Regions from separate parts of the Enterococcus eurekensis genome, predicted to be linked through region 1. Evidence: predicted binding sites of a transcription regulator. Region 1 holds the regulator's gene; the other holds the start of a gene.
What was found. Region 1 encodes LexA, which represses DNA repair genes until DNA is damaged. Its sites were predicted from a motif close to CNAACANNTGTTNG; they were not measured.
Positions count from the first base shown of each region.

Region 2: the regulator LexA is predicted to act here: its motif matches at 2,503-2,516, upstream of dinB (DNA polymerase IV).

Region 1 is NZ_JBHSGT010000020.1:128,115-134,210, forward strand. It holds gene tkt (transketolase) at 1-1,690, opposite strand, end outside; gene ACFO3L_RS03725 (DUF896 family protein) at 1,791-2,039, opposite strand; gene lexA (transcriptional repressor LexA) at 2,180-2,800, shown strand; gene ACFO3L_RS03735 (hypothetical protein) at 2,929-3,150, shown strand; gene ACFO3L_RS03740 (adenine phosphoribosyltransferase) at 3,197-3,709, opposite strand; gene recJ (single-stranded-DNA-specific exonuclease RecJ) at 3,720-6,029, opposite strand.
Region 2 is NZ_JBHSGT010000025.1:70-6,165, reverse strand. It holds gene nrdD (anaerobic ribonucleoside-triphosphate reductase) at 1-682, shown strand, start outside; gene nrdG (anaerobic ribonucleoside-triphosphate reductase activating protein) at 698-1,294, shown strand; gene dinB (DNA polymerase IV) at 1,366-2,475, opposite strand; gene rsmI (16S rRNA (cytidine(1402)-2'-O)-methyltransferase) at 2,661-3,524, opposite strand; gene ACFO3L_RS04285 (DNA replication initiation control protein YabA) at 3,946-4,296, opposite strand; gene ACFO3L_RS04280 (PSP1 domain-containing protein) at 4,289-5,128, opposite strand; gene holB (DNA polymerase III subunit delta') at 5,156-6,091, opposite strand.

The DNA.
Region 1 (6,096 bases):
AAACTTCTGAACCTGTTGCAATTAAGATACCTGCTGGCGTTTCACCTTTTTGAGCTGAAACAACATACGCACCTTTTGCAACGTTATCATCCGCCATTTCTTTTGTACCTTCAATAACAGGTAAGTTTTGACGACTTAAAACTAAAACAGTTGGTTTTGTTTTTGAAGTCATTGCTAATTTCCAAGCCGCACGCGTTTCGTTCCCGTCAGCTGGACGAATGACTTGTAAATTTGGAATGCTACGTAAGCTTGATAATTGTTCAACTGGTTCATGTGTTGGCCCATCTTCTCCAACGGCAACAGAGTCATGTGTTAACACGTATGTCACTGGTGTACCTTGGATAGCCGCTAAACGAACAGCTGGTCTTAAATAATCGACAAAGACGAAGAACGTTCCACCATAAACACGAGTACCACCATGTAATTGAATCCCGTTCATTGCTGCTGCCATTGCAAATTCACGAACACCAAACCAAATGTTACGGCCTTCATATTGTCCTGGCTCAAAATCTTTTTCTGCTGCTACCATTGTGTTGTTTGAACCTGATAAATCGGCTGAACCTCCCCATAGGCTAGGAACTGCAGCTGATAATGCTTGGATCATCTCTTTACTTGATACACGACTCGCTTGACTTGTACCCACTTCATAAGTTGGTAAGTTATCTGCCCACTCACTTGGTAATTCATCTGCAAACGCTTGTCTAAATTGTGCAGCTAATTCTGGGTATGCCCCTTCATATTGCGCAAATAATTGGTTCCACTCTGCTTCAACAGCTTCGCCACGATCGTTGATTGCTTCTTTGAAACGTGCTTGAACTTCCTCAGGCACTGTAAATTCTGGATATTCCCAGCCATAAACACCTTTAGCGACATCACTACCTGCAACGCCTAATGGTGCTCCATGAACAGAAGATGTGCCTTCATTTGGCGCTCCAAAACCAATTACCGTTTTAATTTCAATTAAAGTTGGTTTATTTTTTTCTGCTTTCGCTTCATCAATTGCTTTTGAAATCGCCGCTAGATCTGTTCCATCTTTAACTAAAATATGTTGCCAACCGTAGGCTTCATAACGCGCACCGACATTTTCTGTAAAGGCTTTTGATGTTGGTCCATCTAAAGAGATGTCATTTGAATCATATAAAACGATTAACTTATCTAATTTTAAATGCCCTGCCATTGAAGAAGCTTCTTGTGAAACACCTTCCATTAAGTCACCATCACCACAAAGTGCGTACGTATAGTGATCAACAATTGGGAAACCTTCTTGATTATAAGTCGCACTTAAATGAGCTTCTGACATAGCCATCCCAACAGCCATCGCAATTCCTTGTCCTAAAGGTCCTGTCGTTGCTTCAACACCATCTGTATGGTGTACTTCTGGATGTCCCGGTGTACGGCTATCCCATTGACGGAAGTTTTTCAAGTCTTCAATCGTTACATCATAACCTGAAGTATGTAGTAAACTATATAATAATGCAGAACCATGGCCTGCTGATAAAACAAAACGATCACGATCTACCCAATTTCTTGAAGTTTTTGGATTTACTTTTAAATGTTTTGTCCATAATGCATAAGCCATTGGTGCTGCTCCCATTGGCAATCCCGGGTGACCTGAATTGGCTTTTTGTACCATATCAATACTTAATGTACGTAATGTATTAACACCTAACTCATCGATTTTATCAAACAAAGTGAAGCCCTCCTATTTAGGTTTTTTTTACCTTTATTCTTTTATCATTATAAAATACTTAAGGACAATTATCAACCTTTTTTCAACTTCTTGCTCTCAATTACTCTTTATCGCGGTTATGAAGTCCTTTTTCTCTTTGGATTTCTTTTAGCTTATCTGGTGTTACATCATTGCCTAAAGGATCAACAACTTTCATGCCTTCAATATGGTGTTTCATTCCTCCGCGAAAAGCACTTAAATACTCTTGACGTAATAAATGTTGTTCTTTTGTCTCAAACGGCGTTAGCCCTTCACTTTTTTTCTTGCGGGCTAATTCATTGATGCGATTTAATTTTTCTTTTGATAACATACTTCCACTCCTCTCATCTGCTTTATCTTATACAAAATTATCAAAAAAAACAATAAGAACACACGTAAGCGAACATCTGTTTGATTCCGCTGTCTCTTTATGTTAAAATAGGGATAATTAGATGAAAGAAGGTGCGAACCTTGACAAAAAAAACCGAAAGCAGACAACTTGAAGTCTTGCGCTTTATTCATCAACGCGTGTTAGCTAAAGGATATCCTCCAACTGTACGTGAAATTGGCGAAGCGGTGCAACTCTCTTCTACTTCGACCGTTCATGGACATTTGTCTCGTTTAGAAAAAAAGGGATTCATTCAAAGAGACCCTACAAAACCACGTGCAATTGAATTAACGGCGTTAGGACTTGAAACAGTTGGTGCGGAACAAAAAAATATTCCTTTGCTCGGGGTTGTTACCGCGGGTGAACCGATTCTAGCAGTTGAAGAAGCTTCAGACTTCTTTCCTATTCCACCGCATTTAGAAAATAGTGAAAGCCAACATTTCATGTTGACGATTTCTGGCGAAAGTATGATTAACGCTGGCATACTTGATGGCGATCAAGTTATTATTCGTAAACAAGATTATGCTTCAAATGGCGACATTGTCATTGCAATGACTGATGAAAATGAAGCCACTTGTAAGAGATTTTATAAAGAACAAAATTATATCCGACTACAACCTGAAAACGACTATATGGAACCTATTATTTTACCCAACGTTCAAATCCTTGGTCTAGTTGTTGGTCTCTATCGCAATTTATACTAATTTATACTTTGGAATCTTTTACTTTTAAAGATTCCAAAGTTTTTTTATTTTACTCTTTACAAAGCGAACAAACATTCGTATAATAGAGACACGAACAAACGTTCTATTTAAATAAGGAGTGGATCAGTATGAAAGCAGTACGTCGTTTTGGTTTATTAATTGGGGTTTTATTAACAGGAATAATAATTGGTAATTTTGGAACGCTGATCGCTTGCCTGGTACTAGGTCCGTTACTCGCTTTATGGTTAATTCTATGGGATGACAAAAATTCAAAACAAGCAAAAAACAAACAACAATATTATTCATCTGAAGTCGATTATTACTATGCAGATGACTATTACTATGAATAAATTAAAAACGAGAAATGCCGAAGTCCATTCAGCATTTCTCGTTTTTTTAATATTCCATTAAAGTGAAGATATCGTAACCTTTAATTTTGTCACGACCATTTAAATCTTTTAATTCAATCAAAAAGGCACAACCGACTACGATACCGCCTAATTTTTCAATTAGTTCGATACTAGCTTTCACTGTACCACCAGTTGCTAATAAGTCATCACATAATAAAACACGTTGTCCAGGTTTAATCGCATCTGCATGAATCGTTAGCGTATCTGAACCGTATTCTAAATCATATGAAACTTCAATTGTTTCACGAGGTAATTTACCAGGTTTACGAACAGGGGCAAATCCAACGCCTGACTCATATGCGACCGGACAGCCTACGATAAAGCCACGCGCTTCTGGTCCGACTACCATATCAATTTCTTTTTCTTTCGCGTAATCAACAATTTGTTGAGTCGCATAGCGATAAGCTTCACCATCAGCCATCAATGGTGAAATATCACGAAATGTTACGCCTTCTTTCGGATAATTTGGGATACTTGCAATATAATCTTTTAAATTCATTATTGTCCTCCTACTGACTAGAAATCCATTTCTTAATTGTCTCTAAATCACTCATCACTAAAAATTCTTCATTCTTAATTAATTGTTGTCTCTTTTGATATAAGAGACTCTCACTTAAAGATCGATTCATTGGATTTTCCAAACTATTTAAAATACCATTGTCTATTGTAACAAATTTTAACTCTAAAAACACCTGAACCATGAAAATCAATAAACTTTTAGGAATTTTAGTATATTGAGCAACTGCATCTAATTTGTAACGGACATCCAACGTTTTTTGTGTCTTGATTAGTTTAAAAAGCTTTCCGTATTGCTCTCTTGAACCGATTCCATTCAGGTAGGCCTCCTCTGGCGTTTGCGCCATGAGATAAATCCTCGAAACTCGGCTCATTTTTAAAATTTGCTTCATCCAATCAAGCTCATGTGGGACATCGACAAAAACAAGTTGCATCGTTTTGAACGATTCATCAAAAGTCTTTTCAAAATCTTGGAATTGTTCTACATAAATCACGGGTTGATTCGTCTGTTGCGAAAAGACTTTGTAAAGTTTTTTACTGAATGTAATATAAATAGTTGGTTCAGTAAAATTTAGTTGTTGATGATGCTTTTTCCCGCGAAAATCAAACAACTGAAAAGAAGTAATTTGATAATCTTGCAATTGAATCTGCGGAACAGATTTTCCATTCCACTCATTAATTGTCAATTCGCCGACTAAACTAACATCATCGGTCGTAATCTCTTGTTGTTCTGGCCCGAAATTAAAGCCGATACCTTCTAATTGTTGACCGGTTTGATTTGTCATCGTGAATTTCAAATGCTTTTGCTCAGCCCCGATGCTCCGGCTATCTGGAATTTTTACATGTTCAAATAAAAATCGTGGAACAGGATTATGCATCCCAAAAGGCGCTAAGACTTTTAATGATTTAATTAAAGCTAAATCCACTTCACCCACATCAAGACTGCCGTCAATCATCAAAGGAATTCCTTTGCTTAAATCAATTTGTTCATCAATAATGTATTGGTCACAAGCCTGTCTTAAAGTTTCTAATTGATCGATTGAGAAACTTAAACCTACCGCTGCGTGATGTCCACCAAAAGTGGTCAGTAGCTCTTGATTATGTGACAACATTTGGAACATATTTAAACTTTCCGTACTACGTCCAGAACCTTTTAAAAGACTACCATTCTTAGTCGTCAAAGCGATTGTTGGTTTACCAGTAACTTGTAACACTCGACCGGCCACGATTCCTAAGATCCCTTCATGCCAATCTTCTCCTACAAGTAAATGAACATGGTGACTGTTATCTACTTGCTCTAAGGCTTCTTTTGTTGCCCGTTCAACGAAATCTTTTCTCTCTTGATTAATTTCATCAAAAGATTGCGCAAGCGACTTTGCCTCTTCTTCATCAAACGTTGTTAACAGCTCTATTGCTGGATTTGGATCGCCAAGTCTACCAATGGCATTCAAACGTGGTGCAATCGAAAAGCCGATTGTCGTTTCATCTAAATCTCTCATCTTGCTTCCACTAACTGCTAGCAGTTGACTAATTCCTAAACGTTCACCTTGTTTCATCTGTTCTAATCCCCAAATGACCATCGCACGATTCTCATCGGTTAAAGAAACCATATCAGCAATTGTTCCAATTGCAACAAGATCGAGTAATTCCATTGGGATATCTTCTAAAAGTGCCCAAGCCAGTTTAAATGCTACACCGACACCGGCTAGTTCACCAAAAGGATACGTGCCTTCAGGGTGTCGCGGATGAATAATTCCATAGGCATCTGGTAAGATATTTGGTAACTCGTGATGATCAGTCACAATAACATCAACACCTTGACTATTTGCATAGGCAATCGCTTCATGGCCAGAAACACCGTTGTCAACGGTGACAATCAACTGAATGCCTGAATCAATCCACTCTTTATATCTTTCAACATTTGGACCATAACCATCCGTAAAGCGATTAGGCAAGTAAGTTTCGACTTGTGCGCCAAGTAGCTCAAAAGTTTCTTTCATTACCGTTGTGCTCGTGATTCCATCGGCGTCATAGTCACCATAGATTAAAATACGTTCACCTGAAACAACCGCTTCATGAATACGTTCCACGACTTTTTCCATATCATGTAATAAAAAAGGATCATGTAATTGTGATTCTGAAGGGTTCATAAAAGCTTGTATCGCATCTAGTGTTCGTAAATTTCGATTCCACAACAAACGAATAAGTACGGGCGATAAATTAAGTTGTTTAAGCTCCTCTAAAAAAGAAGCGGGTATTTCCTCAGTAGCTGGCATTTGCCAATCAAATTTTGATAACTTCACTTGATCACTCCTAACTTTCCAATTATAGCAAAAAAAACATAAAAAAAGAAGAGCAGTCACTGTTGCG
Region 2 (6,096 bases), on a different contig from region 1:
TAATAATCGTCGGGCAACAATTTCGCTTGGCTATATCGGTCTTTATGAAGTTGCTGCAGCTTTCTTTGGCGGTGCATGGGAAAATAATCCCACAGCCAAAGACTTTACTTTATCTATCTTAAAAACTTTAAAAGCGCACGTTGATGATTGGTCAAATGAATATGGTTACCACTTTAGCGTTTACTCAACACCAAGTGAAAGTTTAACCGACCGCTTCTGCCGTTTAGATACAGAAAAATTCGGTATTGTCGAAAATATTACCGATAAAGATTATTACACAAATAGTTTCCATTATGATGTTCGTAAAAATCCAACACCATTCGAAAAACTTGATTTCGAAAAAGATTACCCTGAGTATTGCTCTGGTGGTTTTATTCACTATTGTGAGTACCCTGTTCTACAACAAAACCCGAAAGCTCTTGAAGCTGTCTGGGATTATTCTTATGACCGTGTCGGTTACTTAGGTACAAATACACCGATTGACCACTGTTATGAATGTGGATACGAAGGTGATTTCAATCCAACCGAGCGTGGATTTGAATGTCCACAATGCGGCAACAATGATCCTAAAACTTGCGACGTTGTTAAACGTACTTGTGGTTACTTAGGCAATCCACAAGCTCGTCCAATGGTCCATGGACGTCATAAAGAAATTTCTGCCCGTGTTAAACATATGAAATAAAAGGAGCGATTCCAAGTGAGAAACCCAAAACCAAAAGAATGGTCTGCAAAAAACTATAGCCAAAATCATGTCGCCGACTATAAAGCTTTTAACTTCGTTGATGGCGAAGGTGTGCGAAATAGTTTGTATGTCAGTGGGTGCCTTTTCGCTTGCGAAGGCTGCTTTAATAAGGCCGTTCAAAATTTTCGCTATGGTGTTCCCTATTCCCAAGAACTCGAAAACAAAATTATCGAAGACCTCGCCCATCCTTTTGTCCAAGGTTTAACTTTATTAGGTGGCGAACCATTTTTAAATACAGAAGTTTGTTTACGAATTGTCGATCAAGTTCATGCAATATTTGGGGATACAAAAGACATTTGGAGTTGGTCGGGTTATACTTTTGAAGAATTACTCTTAGAAACCGAAGATAAACTTGAATTACTTAGTAAAATTGATATTTTAGTTGATGGTCGCTTTGAGCTAAGTAAGAAAAATCTAAACTTGCAATTTCGAGGCAGTAGCAACCAACGCATTATCGATGTCAAAAAATCTCTCGTAGCAAAACAAGCGATTGTTTGGGATAAATGCGTCGACGGCGAACAAAAATTTGAACAAATAAAAAAATCCATTTAAACCAAAAATCTCGAGCAAATATTAAATCATTTGCTCGGGATTTCTTTGTCTTATTTTAAATATCACTAAACTTACTTTTCCCATAATGGTAACACGATATTTTCATAGGTTACTGGATCAAGATTTGTCAAAGTAATACCTAATAAACGGATTCCCTTATCAGAACTGGCTAAATTTTCCCAAATTAACGTAATCTGTGAAAAAATATCTTCTTTATAACGAATATAGTCACGTAATGTTACACGCTTGGTAATGGTTTGAAAATCATCATACCGTACTTTTAAGACAATTGTCTGTCCATGTTTTTGATGACGGGAAAGCGCACGTTCAACTTCTTCTGATAATTGACGTAATTGTCGTAACACAGCTTCTTCCGTAACTAGAGCGGTTCCATACGTATGCTCTTTTCCAATTGATTTTCGTTCCCTTGTTGTTACGACAGGTGCATTATGAATTCCTCGAACCTTGCGATAAAGCGAGTAACCTCGCTTACCAAATTGACGAATCATATCCATTTCTTTCATTTCGTACAAATCAGCACCTGTAAAAATCCCCAGTTCATGCATAATCGGCACCGTTTTTTTCCCAATCCCATGAAACTTCTCGATTGCTAACGGCATCAGAAAATCATGGGCATCTTCTGGTGTAACGACCGTTAAGCCTTTTGGTTTTTGAAAATCTGAAGCAAGTTTTGCTAAAAATTTATTATAACTGACACCAGCTGAACACGTTAAGTGTAATTCTCGCCAAATATCTTGCTGAATGAGTTTAGCAACTTTAATTGCTGAAGTACTATTAATTTTATTGACCGTCACATCGAGATACGCTTCATCAATCGAAACAGGTTCAATTAAATCCGTATAACGCTGAAAAATTTCACGAACTGCATCTGAAATTGTCCGATACTTCTCATAACTTCCTGGTAAAAATACCGCATGTGGACACAATTCATAGGCTTTTTGTGAACTCATCGCTGAGTGAATCCCATACTGGCGAGCAATATAATTTGCGGTTGTTACAACCCCTCGCCCCTTTGTATCATTTGGATGACGTGCAATGACTAAAGGCTTAGTCGCAAGCTCGGGATTATCTCTTTCTTCAACCGAGGCAAAAAAAGCATCCATATCAATATGTATTATTTTTCGGGATAAATCATTTTTCAAAGGAAATGCTAGCTCCATTTACCTCACCTCAGCACTATTATAATACAAACAAACGTTCTCATGCAATATAAAGAATCCCAAGTTGAGTCTTAGTCGATGAATAAAAAAGTATCCACTATAAAAAAATCGGTAGAGAAAAAATCTCGACCGACTCAAATCACTATTTTAACTTTTCACAATAATCAATGAAGCTATGCCCGATTTTAATCTATTTCATGGTATTCATTATACACGGCCTGTTTCTTCAATTGATTACGTTTAGCAACTTCTTTAATACTATCATTGGGTTTTAAGCCTTGAGCGATTAACGCTTCAACTTGTTCTTTCAAACTACGAGTATCAATCATTTCCTCAACAATTTCCGTTGCACCTTCTACCATCAAGCAACATTCACCTTTAATCGTGTGTTCCTTTAAGTAGGCATTCAATTCTCCAAGAGTCCCTCTTAAATACTCTTCATGAAGCTTGGTTAGCTCGCGACAAACAACTGCTTGACGTGTTTCACCAAAAACTTCCATCATAACTTGAACCGTTTTTTGAATACGATGTGGCGATTCATAATAAATGACTGTCGCTTTTTCTTGCTTAAACTGGTTCAAGACTTCTAGTTGCTCTTTTTTCTTACGTGGTAAAAATCCATAGAAGTAATTGGGTTGTGGCGTTAAACCAGATGCGATTAAAGCTGTCAAACCCGCTGTCGGTCCAGGTAGAGCCACAACTTTAATTTTGGCTGCAATACAAGCCACGACCAACTCATGTCCAGGATCGCTAATTGAAGGCATTCCCGCATCACTCACTTGAGCAATTGACGTCCCTTCTTGCAGCAATTCAATTAATTGTGGAATCCGTTCTTTGTAATTGTGTTCGTGAAAGCTTCGTTGCGGTGTCGTAATTTCAAAATGATTCAATAATTTTTGTGTATTACGCGTATCCTCACTTGCAATCAAATCAACTTCTTTTAATATCCTAACACTACGAAACGTCATATCTTCTAAGTTACCAATCGGTGTCGGTACTAAGTATAAAATCCCCGATTCGACACCTTTAAAACTCATTTGAATATCCATCTTTTTCACCTCTTAAAAAGGGACGATAGCATCCGCCACGCCCCTTTTTTTATATCTGATTTTTTAGGCACTCCAACCCTCTTCTTCGATTATTTCAGAAAATATTCCAATCGAATAAACCATCGATTGTTCAAATTTCCTTCCAATTACTCAAAGCAAAGCGGATTTTATTGCACCTGGATTGAACGGGTTTGAAGCGGCTGACCTTTACGAAACTTCAAGCAATCCATCAATCGAAAATGCCGATTGAGTGGCTTCCTCTCCAGTTTCGAAGGTCAACACACCACTTCTCGCACCTGAATTGAACGGGCAATTAAATCCTGCTTCTCAGTAATTTCAGAAAATCTTCCAATCGAATAAACCGTCGATTGTTCAAATTTCCTTCCAATTACTCGAAGCAAAGCAGATTTTATTGCACCTTTTATGCTAGGCCGCTTTCGCGATAGATAACTTCTAAACAAAAAGCACATGGTTCATCATTTTCGCGTCTTGAGCCGTATAGGTCATAGCAGACATGAAAACCCTCTTCGTAAATTTTTTCCAAATTTAAACGCGATTGTGACAATTCTTGTTTAATTTTACCACCTGTACTTTGAGAAGACTGATTTAACTCTCTCAAATGCTCACGTAAGCGTTGATTTTCCAGTTCTAAAGTTGTATTTTTTTCTACAACTTCTTGTAACGACGACTTCATTTCAGCTAATTTTTTAAGTAAACCTTGTAATTCACCTTCAAATTCATCGAGACCGTCATAAAGCGAACGTTTATCCATCGACATGTTTACCACCTGCTTTAGCTGCTTTTTGAACTTTTTGAACTTCTTCTGCATCATAATCAACCGCGACTGCTCTACCAACTAAGCGAACTTTTAAGACGCGACTCAATAAATTCAGCCCAACAACACGGCCTTTGCCATCTGGGGTAATGACTTCCGTTCCATAATCAGGTAGTTCTTTTTTCGCTGCTTCATATTCATCATTTTCGTATTTTAAACAACACATTAAGCGTCCACATAGTCCTGAAATCTTAGTTGGATTCAATGATAAACCTTGATCTTTGGCCATTTTAATCGAGACAGGAACAAAATCACCAAGGAAAGTTGAACAGCACAACTGACGCCCGCAAGGACCGATTCCACCTAAAATTTTCGCTTCATCGCGCACGCCAATTTGGCGTAACTCAATCCGCGTCCGAAATACTCCGGCTAAATCTTTAACTAATTCACGAAAATCAATGCGACCATCTGCTGTAAATTGAAAAATCATTTTACTACGGTCAAAAGTATATTCTACATCAACTAATTTCATTTGTAGTTCATGTTTTCTAATTTTTTCTTTCGCAAGCATCAACGCTTCTTTCGCATCTGCTTTGTTGCGTTGATCTTGTAAAATTTCTGCTTCTGTTGCTCGGTGTAAGACCGGTTTTAAATCTTCTGGGAGATCCTCTGCGGCCATTTCTTTATTAGGTATCGCAACTTGGGCCATATATTTTGCTTGTTGAGACTCAACTAATACGTAATCATCATACGCAAATTTCGTCTGACCTGGAGAAAAATAATATATATGTCCCGCACGACGATAACGCACGCCTATTACTTCAACCATGGGTTGTCCTCCTCTTCCTTGTAGCTCTTACTTAAAAAGTATACGTAAAGCAAGCTGTTCTGCGACTCCTTGAAAAGGGACATTCGCCGCTAATTTTTGCTGGCTCTGTAGAATCCTTTCAATATTTGCATTTAAACGGCTTCCCGATACTTGATGTTGTAACATTTGATCTCTTTCTAATTGAAAATAGTACAAAAGAATCGCTAAAATCATTTGTTGTTGTGATTTTTCTTTTGCGATGCTTAATAAATTTTTTTGAACATAGATAAATGCTTGTGGATCCTTTTTATTTAAATAAAGAAACCACTTTTCAATAACATCCTTAGCACCATTAAACCATTCATTTTGTGAGATTTCAACTGCTTTATCGTAACTATTTGTAAGGCTTGCAAGGAGATGAGCAGTTTTCTCAGAGATTCCCGATTCTTGGATTTTTTTTGACAATTCCTTTTTATTTAATGGGATAAAATGAATAATTTGACACCTTGACTGAATCGTTGGTAAGACCCTCCCGAGACTTTCAACTTCCAAAATGGCTAACATTTCACCTTCTGGCTCTTCTAAAAATTTCAAGAGACTATTGGCTGCACTAACATTCATCGTGTCAGCTTGACGAATGATAAAAATTTGACGGCCTTTTTCAAAACCTTTTTTGGCAAACTCTTTTTGTAATTGGCGAATTTGATCAACTTTAATCGATTGTCCGTCTGGTTCAATTATTTGAACGTTTGGATGCTCATTAGTCGCAATTCGCTTACAGTTCACGCATTCATTGCAACAGTCATTGTCTTTAACAGCTAAACAAAATAAACGTTTTGCTAGCCAAAGACTCATTTGATGTTTTCCTGTCCCTGTATCTCCTTCAAAAAGATAAGCATGAGCGATTCGCTCATGCTCAACATTTTTTTTCATTAAGGAAAAAACATGGGCTTGGTTCGCTAATAAAAAAGTGCGTTCCTCCATTTCTT